Thermocoleostomius sinensis A174: one gene and its partner. The protein of the gene in region 1 interacts with the protein of each later gene in a pairwise test. Links are inferred from orthologs where the notes say so. Each region holds a gene or a part of one and is shown in the gene's direction. Other genes may lie near its edges.

Region 1 (6,281 bases):
CCAATCAGGGTATGCACCTCATCGATCACCAAAATCACGTTTCCAGCTTGCCGGATTTCATCCATGATTTTCTTGAGTCGTTCTTCAAACTCGCCGCGATATTTGGTTCCGGCAACCAACAGACCAATATCCAGCGTAACGACTCGTTTGTCTTCCAAAATATCGGGCACATCACCGTTCGAGATGCGCTGAGCCAAGCCCTCGGCGATCGCGGTTTTACCCACACCGGGTTCACCAATCAGGACAGGGTTATTCTTAGTACGACGACCAAGGATTTGAATGACTCGTTCGATTTCTTTTTGGCGACCAACGACAGGATCGAGCTTTCCTTCAGCCGCCATCTGAGTCAGATTAGAGCCGAATTCATCCAGCGTTGGGGTTTTGGTGCGGCCTTGGCTGCCGCCCGTTGACACCTCGGCTGTCTCTCCTAGCATCCGAATGACTTGAGTCCGAACTTTGGAAAGATCTACACCCAAATTTTCCAAAACTCGGGCAGCAACCCCTTCACCTTCACGGATGAGACCTAATAGCAGGTGCTCTGTACCGATATAGTTGTGACCAAGCTGACGAGCTTCTTCTAGAGAAAGCTCTAGAACTCGCTTGGCGCGAGGAGTAAAGGGAATTTCAACCGCTACAAAACCAGACCCTCGACCAATGATTTTTTCAACCTCAATCCGAGCATCTTTAAGATTGACGCCCATGGATTTGAGAACTTTAGCGGCGACACCGGTCCCTTCCCCAATCAGACCCAAGAGGATCTGCTCCGTGCCTACGAAATTATGTCCCAGGCGACGAGCTTCTTCCTGGGCTAGCATGATCACCTTTATGGCTTTTTCTGTGAAGCGTTCAAACATGGCGTTCCTTTATCACCTGGTGCGTGCCGGTACGCTGATTTTAGCATAGGAGAATCCTCAAGCTGTTATGGACGAACAGCAAGTCAAAGGTAGGGATCACCGAAGCTCTTCGCGCGATTTTCCCTAAATTGATTGAGCCGCGTGCGAGGAGAAAACCTGGTGGGAACAGGATTTGGCGTGCATTGATGCTTGCTCAGATGAGACCGGCTCAATAGACGCCAGACCGACACCGGCGAAGGGTGTTTCCGAGGAGGTAGAAAAATTGCTCCCGAAGGGAGATTTTCATAAAAAGACGGTTACAAGTCAAGAGATAGGTCAAAAAACCATGCTTAGGAGTTTGTCATATGGCGATCGCGCCCAACCTGCCAATTGCATTGCTGCAAGCGATCGATTGCTACTCGTCGCCATTGCTGTAGGGTTTTAGAAAAGTCTGGATGCTGCAACCCACCCCGCCACAAAATCAGGGCATCTTCCCCATTGTCTTGATAATAACGCTTGCGCCGTCCTGCTGTCTCAAAGCCAAATTGTTGATAGAGGGCGATGGCCGCTTGATTAGATACTCGCACCTCCAGCGTTGCCCATCTTAATTCTCGTCGCCACGCCGAAGACAGTAGTTCAGTTAAAAGCAACTGTCCTAGCCCTTGTCGCCGATAATCTGGATGGATCAACAGCAGCGTAATATGAGCTTCATCCGCGATCGCCCAGAGACAGCCAAGTCCAAGCAGGAAGTTGGGAATTAGCGCTCCCTCATCTATTTCCTGTTCCCTATTTCCCATTCCTTGAAGAATCAACAAATCGCTGTTGGGGCTTTCCAATTCTCGACGATAACCGTCCAACGTCCATAAACCACCCAAGCAACGGCGATCGAGTTCAACCGCAGCAGACAACCGCTCAGCCGTCAGGGGTTCAATTTCAAGCCTATTCACACCGTTCGCTCACACACTCAATGCACTCATCGAAGCTACACCATCGATGGACTCGATCGATTCATTCGAAAACGTTCAACCTGAGTACAGCCCTCAATTGTACACTGGTTAAATGAATCGTTTATTGAACAAACCTCTGAAGCAGTTTACGCTTACAGGCTAAGGAACGCTGAATTTTTCAGGATAGTTTGACTTTCAAGGATATAGTGTACGAATGATAGTAACCTCTGCGACAGAGGCGGTCACTTCTGGCCGCCAATATTTGCCGACATCTTCACTAGGCTCCGCTGGCTCACCGAATCAATCTCTCCTGCCACTCACGGCGACGGTTAATAAGAACGATCATCTGGAGGTAGGAGGATGTGACGTGCCCAGTTTGGTACGCCGATTTGGCTCACCTCTCTATATCCTAGACGAGGAAACCCTGCGTAGGGCCTGCCGACAGTATCATCAAGCTTTTCAGCGCTACTATCCGGGTGAGTCGCTGGTGATTTATGCCTCCAAAGCGTGGAACTGTTTGGCAGTGTGTGCGATCGTTGCCAGCGAAGGACTGGGAATTGACGTGGTTTCAGGGGGAGAACTCTACACTGCTTTGCGCGCAGGAATGAATCCTGAAGTCATCTATTTTCATGGCAACAACAAATCGATAGACGAGCTACAGTTTGCGGTGGAAGTCGGTTGCACGATCGTCGTAGACAATTGGCTAGAGCTAGAAACGTTGGCAAGGATGCAGGATGCTCTTCAACCCCCAACCCGGATTCTGCTGCGCCTTACCCCTGGCATTGAATGCCACACGCATGACTATATTCGCACTGGACACCTAGACAGCAAGTTTGGCTTTGATCCCGATCAGCTTGAAGATGTATTTGCTTTTGTCAGCCAGCAACCTGCTCTAGAGTGTGTAGGACTTCATGCCCACATTGGCTCGCAAATTTTTGAACTGCAACCCCATCAAGACTTAACAATGGTGATGATGCAGTGGATGAGCAAGGCGGCCACGTATAATCTACCCGTGCGCGAATTAGATATTGGTGGTGGTTTGGGCATTCGCTATACCGAGCAGGATGATCCACCCAGTATTGACGAGTGGGTCCGGGTGATTTGTGAAGGGGTGGTGGCTGCTTGCGAAACCCTTCAGATGCCATTACCAAAACTGATTGCTGAGCCGGGACGATCGCTGATTGGCTCTGCTTGTGTCACTGCATACACCGTTGGCAGTCAAAAAGTAATCCCAAATCTGCGAACCTACGTTACTGTAGATGGCGGCATGTCTGATAATCCTCGCCCTATTACCTATCAGTCAATCTACCGAGCGGTTATTGCCAATCGCATGTCGGCAGAAATGACAGAAATGGTGGCAGTAGCCGGAAAACACTGTGAGTCAGGTGATATTGTCATCAAAGAAGCGCGGCTGCCTCAAACAAAATCGGGTGACACGTTGGTTGTTATGGGCACTGGTGCCTATAACTACAGCATGGCGTCCAACTATAATCGCTTGCCTCGTCCGGCAGCCGTTCTAGTGAATGCGGGTGAAGCCGACGTGATCCTGAAGCGGGAAAGTTATCAAGACTTAATTCAACATGACTGCCTACCAGAAAAACTTGTAGAGAAAGGATGAAGAATTAAGCCAGAGGGATGAAGAAGACAGCTTGCAGTGGAAGATAGATGATGAAGGGGTTCTAGGCTAGAAGAGTTTTGAGTATTGAGTGTTGAAGTTTGAACTATCTTTTTTGACCAGCAAGCTTCACGATTAAAAATGCAAGACTTTATCGATCCTTTACCTCGAATTAGTTTGGTGTTCGATAACGCTCACATAAGTCATCGGACCTCCCGGTTAAGTTTTCATCCTTCTGATATCACTTAAGCCAGAGTCGAGCAGATGGGATCTCTGTTGGAGCAATTGCTGAAAGATCTGGGTTGGACTTGGTCCTTGCCATTGCTCCGTGCGATCGATGTGGGGTTAGTCCTGCTACTCACCTACATGCTATTGGTCATTATCGGTGAGCGGCACACTCTCTGGATGGTCAGAGGGTTAATTATCCTGATGTTGTCCTCGGTCTTAAGTAGTATTTTAGGGCTAACGTTGCTGACCTTTGTTTTAGAGAAACTTGTGATTGGTTCGGCTGTGGCGATGGCCTTTATTCTTCAAGCCGAATTTCGCCGTTTGCTAGAACAACTGGGACGCGGAGAAGTGCTTCAACTTTTTCAACCTAGCCGCCGAGCAACGCCCAAACCCGATAGTGTGATTGACGAGATTGTGGACGCAGTTAAAGAACTTTCTCAAAACCGAACGGGCGCATTATTAATCTTAGAAACCGATCGCCCGGTGGATGAGCGAGATTTTTCGGTTCCTGGCGTTCGGCTAAATGCCGAAGTTTCCAAAGAGCTACTGCAAACGATCTTTCAGACCTCTACCCTGCTTCACGACGGAGCCGTTTTTATCCGTGGCTCACGGGTGATATCAGCCGGAGTGATTTTGCCAATTTCCGATCGCACGGCTTCGCGACAGTTGGGAACGCGCCACCGAGCCGCGATGGGAATTACCGAGCGAGTCGAAAATTGCGTATGCGTAGTTGTATCTGAGGAAACCGGATCAATTTCGCTGGCAGAAGGGGGCAATCTAAATCGACCCCTAACAAGCAGTAAACTGAGGGAACTATTGCGGGAACGTTTTTCCCCTTCGGTTGATCCAGAACGGGTGGCTCCTTTGCGCAGTCTTGGTCGCAAGTTGAGTGCCCGCATGATCTTGCTGTTTCCACGTCTTGTTCGTTCTAAATCATCGGCTTCTCGGGAGAAAAAATGACTGTCAACCCAACCATCCAACGAGAGTTACCTGCTGACTTGGTCCGCGATCGCCTACCCCGGCATGTAGCGGTCATTATGGACGGTAATGGTCGCTGGGCCAAACGGCAGGGCTTACCTCGGATTATGGGGCATCGGCGCGGCGTGGATACGTTGAAAGATATGCTGCGCTGTTGCAAAGATTGGGGAATTTCAGCCCTAACTGCCTATGCCTTTTCTACGGAAAACTGGGGACGACCGTTAGAAGAAGTTGATTTTCTGATGACACTGTTTGAACGCGTCCTGCGTCAAGAACTGCGAGAAATGATGGCCGAGGAGGTACAGATTCACTTTGTGGGTAATTTAGATGCACTGCCCAAATCGCTGCGAGAAGAAATTCAGCGATCGATGGCAGAAACCCGCAACAATACGGGCATTCGGTTTACCGTAGCAACCAATTACGGCGGTCGCCAGGAAATTATTCAAGCTTGCCGAGAAATTGCCACCAAGGTGCAGCAAGGGCATTTGCAACCGGAACAAATTGATGAAGCTCTATTCGAGCGCCATCTGTATACGGCTGGGCATGCCGACCCGGATTTGCTTATCCGCACCAGTGGCGAAATGCGCATCAGTAACTTTCTGCTGTGGCAAGTGGCCTATGCAGAACTGTATGTCACTAATACCCTTTGGCCCGATTTCGATCGTAACGAGTTTCACCGAGCCTTGAGTGCCTATCAACAGCGCGATCGGCGGTTTGGCAAGGTTAAGGTCTGAGCAGGTTTTGGGTCATCCTATCGGCTCAACCCAATGAAAGGAATGACCGCATCGTAGCGGTTGAAATGAGGACATCTGTGCCAAGCACCTACTGCTGCGATCGAGCAGTGAATTGGCCGTGAATGCTGACGGCATATGGCACCAAGTAGGTTAAGCACGCAGAAATCCAACGCTCTTTGGTCATTTTCCCTTTAACCAATGCCATTCCATGATTGATGGTGAATAACAAAGACCCGATAACCAAGGACACCCGAACGGCAGTCTTTGCCAACTTCGGATCGCTCAGGCTTGCCAGATAGCCCCTCATCTGCTTCATTCCCTTGTCCCAACCGCATACATCTTGAAAGTTATACAGTCCAGAGGTAGATGTCATAAAACCTGCTACAGCCTCTCAAGGTCATGCTTAGCCACTCGGTCTCGTGCTTCAACTTGATCTGTAGCTTGGTTTGTCTCCTCAGGTTCTTGAGTATCTACCTCACCCTCTGCTTCTAACCAAGGAGAATCGTAATGATTCCAAGGCAGAATTGGGTTATTCGGCAAGTTGCGAGTCAGAACTGTAATGTTCTTCATGTCGGGCTTAGGCAGCTTCACACGCTCGGCAGAACTTGCAAAATATGCGCTTCTAGGACTCATAGGTTAGACCTAATCGACAATTGGGACTGGTTCGAGGTTGGGTTTGAGATGTTTAAGACTCAAGCTAGCCCCATGACTAAAGTATACTCTTCTGTCCCAAAACCGCAAACAGCATCACTGAAAGGACATGGCTCAAGGTAATAATGACCAATCCCCAAACGACGTAGGTGGCGATCGATAAGGCTTGCGTAATGTCGTCGAGGCGCTGTTTGTTGGCTTTATACACCTCGACAAAGTTAGTCAGCATCTGAAGGCGATACTCATCCGGTGACATGGATAAATAGTGCTCCAACGATTCTGGGTCTTCTAAATT
Region 2 (6,115 bases), 3.7 Mb from region 1 along the record:
TCATATAGTCCCATTTTAATAGCCGATCCCAGTCGCTCTAGGGTGACTTCAAAGGGATTAATGGTGGGCTTAGGGCCTCGCAACAACGCATCGGCCGATCGCTGAGTCGATCGCTGGCTAATAGGACTGGATACGTGGCGCGGGGTAGGCATGAAGGGGATTAAGAGTTAGGGTTGGGGGATTGGGAATTGAGGGTTGGAAGTTGAAAAAACTGCTGCATGAATTGATGGGCAAGGGGGGCAACGGCAGGAGAATGACGTTTCGCTGCTGCTAGTAAATCTGAGACGGTGGTAGTGTGAATACCACTGTCGTAGAGTTCTTGGGTAATGACGGCGGCGCAATCGGTTAACACATGCTCGTCAAACTCTAGATGAAATTGTAACGCCCATATCCGATCGCCATAGCAAAAAGCTTGATTGGGATATTGAGCACTTTGGGCCAGCCGCACCGCTCCAGTCGGAATCTCAAAGGTGTCTTGGTGCGATTGAAACACGCGAAACCGTTTGGGAAACGAGCGCAGCAACCGATCCCGACTAGCAGCCTCTAGTAACTCTACCTCACACCAACCAGCTTCTCGTCCAGCAGCGCCACGATAGACATTAGCTCCTAAAACTTTGGCTAAAATCTGCGCCCCTAGACAAATTCCAAGCGTAGGAATTTCAGCCGCCATCGCCGTTTCAATCAGGTGAAATTCGTCATGCAGAAAGGAATGGCGATCGGCTTCGTAGGCACTGATGGCTCCACCTAACACAACCAAGTGCGAGTAGTCGGTAATCACATCCGTTAACTGCTCACCTTGAAAGAAATTGAGATAGTGAACTCTGTGATCGGGGGAGAGCGCTTGCCCCAATAGCCCTAAGCTAGTGCAAGCCTCATGGCGAATTACAAGTATCTTTGGCGGATTGGTTGCAGCAAGTTGCATAAATTTCTGTTGGTATTGCCAGCTACGAATTGCCAATCGTGAACATTTTAAGTTGAATGGTAAGTTGAATGGTACAACTTCATACCATTTTTTCTGCTATCGTTCCTGCTATCGGGTAGCAACTCTACCTAATTTCATTCTGTCTATGTCGCTGATCACTTCTGACCAAATTGAGCAATTTCACCGCGATGGCTTCTTAGTTGTCCGCAATCTCATGAATCCGGCGCGGATGCAACGCTTAGCCGATCGAGTGGAATCGCTGTTTGCAGGCAACTTTGAAACGGGTGTTTATCCAGACGAGTGGTATTGGAACCCACGGTTGGGACTACCGGGAGCATCTGGACAAATGAGCAATGTCTGGAAAAGCGATCGGGCTTTTGCGTCGGTAGTATTTTCAGCCGAGTTGGCTGAAATCAGCGCCAGCTTGGGCGGCTGGAGCGGAACGCGAGTCTTAACCGATAGCCTATGGATGAAACCCTATGGCGCATCCGAAACAACGCATCATCAAGACTCGATGTACTGCCACTATCACACACCCCAGGACTTGGTGATTTGTTGGTTGGCTCTCAGCCCCGCCATGCCTGGAGCCAGCACGATCGAATATGTTCCTGGTTCCCACCGCTGGACGTTATCGCAAACCGTTGCAGAATTTCATGCCACTAGTAGGGGCTATCGCAGCGAGATGGAACAAGCCGCTAAGCGGGCTGGGATTGAAACCCCTACTGTTCTGCAATTATCGCTGAATCCAGGGGACTGTGCCTTTCATCATGGGCACATGTGGCACGGCTCTGGTAAAAACCTCAAGCCCAATTTCCTCCGTCGCAGTTTGGTCATTTCGCATATTCCCTCAACGGCGCGGTTTAAGTCTACTGGCACTTATGTTCCTGGTGGCTATTTGCCAGGGCGCTACAAACGCTTTGGCGATGACACAATGGATGAAAGCTTTTTTCCAATCGCTTGGCAACAAGATGGCTACCGCACGCCCTTCTTACAGAATTATTGTTTACAGGAAAATGACTTAGACGAGGACGATCGAGAGCAGGCTTGGATAATCGGGGAGTCACAGAATCATGCGCTATCAACCTATTGAATTCAGCGAGGCGCAAATTCTTCAGTTTCGCCAGCAAGGATTTCTCATCCTCGATCGGTTTTTGCCCCTTGAGGTGGTGAAGCACATTGACGATCGGCTTGATCCCCTATTTGCTACCCGCTTAGAAACAGGCATTTATCCGGATGAATGGCACGGACGCCCCGGACTAAGCCGTCCCCATGCAACGCGGCAGATGGTTGGACTGTGGCGCTGCGATCGAACCGTGGCCAGTTTGTCGTTGTCGGCTGAGGTGGCGCGACTGAATGCAACCCTGGCAGGCTGGTCTGGCGCACGCTTGGCGATGGATAGCTGTTGGCTAAAGCCGCCCAACGCACCCGAAGTCGCATTTCATCGCAACTCTACCTACGTTAGTTGCATTGATCCGGCGGCCATTGTCACCTGTTGGATTGCCCTCAACTCCATCACGGCACAAATGGGTACCTTAGAAGTTGTTCCCGGATCGCATCACTGGCCTGGCTCCGATCAGTTTCGCTTTGTGCATGCGCCCGAAGGAGATTATCGCCAACCACTGTGGCAAGCCGCACGGGATGCCAAAATCGATCGCTCTACCATTGTGCCAATCGAATTACCGGCTGGCGGCTGTGTATTTCTGCATGGCGACCTGTGGCATGGGTCTGGATGCAATACAACCAATCAATGGCGGCGCAGTTTTGCCATCAGCACCTTGCCGGTCAATGCTTGCTTTCAACCCCCAGGGACAGGGGTGGGTTATATTTTCAGCCGCTACCGTTGTGCTAACAGTTCTACCTTAGACGACAGCTTTTTCCCAGTGTTGTGGACGAACACAGGCGCTCGATCGCCCATGGTCAAGGAATATTGCTCAGATATTTTGGCAATTTGCTAGTTGCAGGTCTGGCAGCCGATCGGCATAAAAGCAGTGTTAAATCTTCTACATAAATTGATAGATTTGACATGCTTAGAAAGAATTTAGAATCCTTGCTTATAATCTGTACAGGAATCTTTTTATTCCGATACAGATTCCTAATGGCTAGCCATTATCCATGAAAACAACGCAATACCTGTAGAAATGCCTCGTATACTTGTCATCGATGATGATCCTGCAATTTCGGAATTGGTCGCGGTCAACCTAGAGATGGCTGGGTATGACGTGAGCCAAGCGCCAGATGGTATTAAAGGTCAGGCTTTAGCACTCCAGCTAATTCCTGATCTAATTATGTTGGACTTAATGCTGCCGAAGGTAGATGGTTTTACGGTGTGTCAGCGTCTTCGCCGAGACGATCGCACGGCCGATATTCCAGTGTTGATGTTGACGGCGCTGGGGCAAACTCAAGATAAAGTCGAAGGCTTTAATGCTGGGGCTGATGATTACTTGACTAAACCCTTCGAGATTGAGGAAATGTTAGCGCGGGTGCGGGCGTTACTGCGGCGAACCGATCGCATTCCTCAAGCGGCGAAACATACCGAAATTCTCAACTTCGGGCCACTCACCCTCGTGCCGGAGCGGCTTGAAGCCATTTGGTTTGATCACACTGTTAAACTGACGCATTTAGAGTTTGAACTGTTACACTGTTTGCTTCAGCGCCACGGACAAACCGTATCGCCAAGTGAGATTCTCAAAGAGGTATGGGGATACGATCCCAATGACGACATTGAAACCATTCGCGTACACGTTCGTCATCTACGCACCAAGCTAGAACCTGATCCTCGTCATCCTCGTTACATCAAAACCGTGTATGGTGCTGGTTATTGCCTGGAGCTACCAACAACTGGAGGGCAAGCGTCCTCAACTTCAGACGATGTTGAACCCTCTGAACTCTAATCCTCTGAGCGATCGCAGCCTTCTCGCCAGAGGATGTCGAGCGGTTCTATCGAACCACCTGTAGGTTCTCACTGTTTAACCGTTCGCCCGTATCGGGATGGAACCAATGAATGGCGTCTAATGGCAACGTTAGTTTGATAGATTCTTCTTGCCAAGGACGATCGCTGGGCAATAAGGCCCGCAGCAACAAGTTCTCGGCTCCATCCACACGAGTGCTAATCAAATCACTCATTCCTAGGTTTTCTTTTAAGATGACCTTTGCAGCGATCGGATGGCTATCACTCGCATCGGCGAGCCGTACATGCTCCGGTCGAATTCCCAACACAATATGCCCCGGCGACTGTAGTCCGTTCGGTAAGGGAATCTTATAATTCCCCAAAATCGCAAACCGGCCGTCGCACCTCAGATCCAACAAGTTCATTTGGGGGCTACCTACAAACCCCGCCACAAATCGGTTCGCAGGATGGGTGTAAATCCGCCGAGGCGAATCTAGTTGTTGCAAATCGCCATTATAGAGCACCGCAACTTTCGTAGACAGGGTCATTGCTTCGGTTTGATCGTGCGTTACATAGACAACAGGCGTGTTTTGAGTCTCAAAAATTTGTTTCAGTTCCGCCCGAACTTGTTCCCGCAGTAGGGCATCTAGGTTGCTTAACGGTTCATCTAACAAAAACACATCTGGTTGCCGTACCAACGCCCGTCCCAACGCGACTCGCTGTCGTTGTCCTCCGGAAAGCTGACCGGGCTTGCGTTGCATCAGGCTACCTAGTCCCAAGAAATCGCTCACCTGCTCAATGCGGACTCGAATTTCTTCGGATGGCACTTTTTTCAGCTTTAGCCCAGACGCAATGTTGTCATATACCGACATGTGCGGATAGAGCGCGTAGCTTTGGAACACCATCGCAATATTGCGATCGCCCGGCGGAGCATTGGTGACATCACGACCATTAATCCGAATTTCGCCATGGGTGGGTTGTTCCAGCCCGGCAATCAGCCGCAGAATGGTAGATTTACCACATCCAGAAGGTCCCAGCAACGTCAAAAATTCACCGTCGTCCACGCTAAGGCTAACATCCTTAACGGGAATAATCTTGGGTGAATAGGTTTTATTGAGGTGAATCAGTTCAAGTTTGGCCATAGTTCTATTAAGGGGTTAGGGATTAGGAACTGGGAGTTGGGAATTAGAGACTGGGGGCAGTAGGAAAGCAAAAGGCTAAAGTATCAAACTCACTTCTTGATTTTTATCCTTTCTCTCTTGACTTATCCTTTCACCGCGCCGGAAGTCAGACCTTGCACAATACGGCGTTGGAAGAGGAGAACGAGAATCACCAGCGGAATTGTCCCAACCACCGTAGCCGCTGCCTGAGCACCATAGGGAATCTCAAAGACGCTACTGCCGCTGAGTTGAGCCACAGCGACAGGAATGGTCTTCATCGACTCGCGGGTGATGAAGGTAAGCGCAAACAAAAATTCATTCCAGGCGGCAATAAAGGTGAGAATACCAGTAGTGACCAAGGCTGGAACCGTCATGGGCATCAGAATCTTGGCCAACATTCCCCAGGTGGTATAGCCATCGACCTTGGCCGAGTCTTCTAGGTCACGAGGAAGCTGCTGAAAGAAACTGCGCATCACTAATATGGTCAGCGGTACGTTCATTGCTGTATAGGGAACAATCAACGCTAGGAAATTATTGGCTAGACCAGTGGCTCGAACAATTTCCAGCAGCCCTAGAAACAGCAGAATATATGGGAACAACGTCACCACAAGCACGATCGCCAGCACAATTCGCTCTCCGGGCAAGCGCAACCGCGCCAAGGCATAGGCCGCTGGGGTTCCCAGCAGCAAACACAACAGCGTTGAAGTAATGGCGACAAAGGCACTGTTGAGCATGTAGTTGAGAAAGGGGCGCCGGGCAAAAATCTCAATGTAATGTTGCAGCGTCAGCCGAGTGGGAAAGTAAACATTGGGAACCGCCGAAATGTCTTCGTTGGTTTTGAACGAGGTCAATACTTGCCAAAGAATGGGGGCTAGGCTGAAGATAACAATGGCGACAACGGCGATCGCAAACAGAATTTTGCGCCAGGGAAAGCTCGACTCTTTGGATTGAGGTTGTACCTGTGGATCAGCAGGGGTAATGGTGGTCATAACCTAGTTTTCTCCCGCAGCACTACGAAGTTTAGACAAGAACAGAGCCGCCAACGCCACAACAGCAATCAAAATCAAGAAAGTGACAACCACCAGTGCGGCTCCATAGCCAAAGTCGAGATAGCGCATCACCGTGGCGTAGACATAGATGGAAACG

Evidence for each region.
Region 2: the proteins of lysA (region 1) and OXH18_RS17675 interact in binary tests that used the Escherichia coli proteins (3 or more experiments, as listed by UniProt). The link is inferred for Thermocoleostomius sinensis A174 from one-to-one orthologs.

What each region holds. Positions count from the first base shown.
Region 1 is NZ_CP113797.1:407,674-413,954, forward strand. Bases 1,213-4,196 are described here. They hold lysA (diaminopimelate decarboxylase), read left to right. Parts: upstream 1,213-1,994; coding sequence 1,995-3,398; downstream 3,399-4,196. Other genes in these bases: rimI (ribosomal protein S18-alanine N-acetyltransferase), read right to left, coding at 1,213-1,780; cdaA (diadenylate cyclase CdaA), read left to right, coding at 3,660-4,196. Outside these bases: OXH18_RS01660 (ATP-dependent Clp protease ATP-binding subunit), read right to left, coding at 1-854; more of rimI, read right to left, coding at 1,184-1,212; more of cdaA, read left to right, coding at 4,197-4,583; OXH18_RS01680 (isoprenyl transferase), read left to right, coding at 4,580-5,335; nitrate/nitrite transporter NrtS, read right to left, coding at 5,424-5,708; OXH18_RS01690 (hypothetical protein), read right to left, coding at 5,717-5,968; OXH18_RS01695 (hypothetical protein), read right to left, coding at 6,045-6,281. UniProt on the Escherichia coli protein: Specifically catalyzes the decarboxylation of meso-diaminopimelate (meso-DAP) to L-lysine. Is not active against the DD- or LL-isomers of diaminopimelate.
Region 2 is NZ_CP113797.1:4,071,357-4,077,471, reverse strand. What follows is about bases 2,119-4,936. They hold OXH18_RS17675 (response regulator transcription factor), read left to right. Parts: upstream 2,119-3,060; coding sequence 3,061-3,813; downstream 3,814-4,936. Other genes in these bases: OXH18_RS17670 (ABC transporter ATP-binding protein), read right to left, coding at 3,860-4,936; OXH18_RS17680 (phytanoyl-CoA dioxygenase family protein), read left to right, coding at 2,119-2,877. In the rest of the region: OXH18_RS17695 (FadR/GntR family transcriptional regulator), read right to left, coding at 1-152; OXH18_RS17690 (type 1 glutamine amidotransferase), read right to left, coding at 161-922; OXH18_RS17685 (phytanoyl-CoA dioxygenase family protein), read left to right, coding at 1,068-2,012; more of OXH18_RS17680, read left to right, coding at 1,993-2,118; more of OXH18_RS17670, read right to left, coding at 4,937-4,951; OXH18_RS17665 (carbohydrate ABC transporter permease), read right to left, coding at 5,074-5,958; OXH18_RS17660 (carbohydrate ABC transporter permease), read right to left, coding at 5,962-6,115. UniProt on the Escherichia coli protein: Response regulator member of the two-component regulatory system CpxA/CpxR which responds to envelope stress response by activating expression of downstream genes including cpxP, degP, dsbA and ppiA.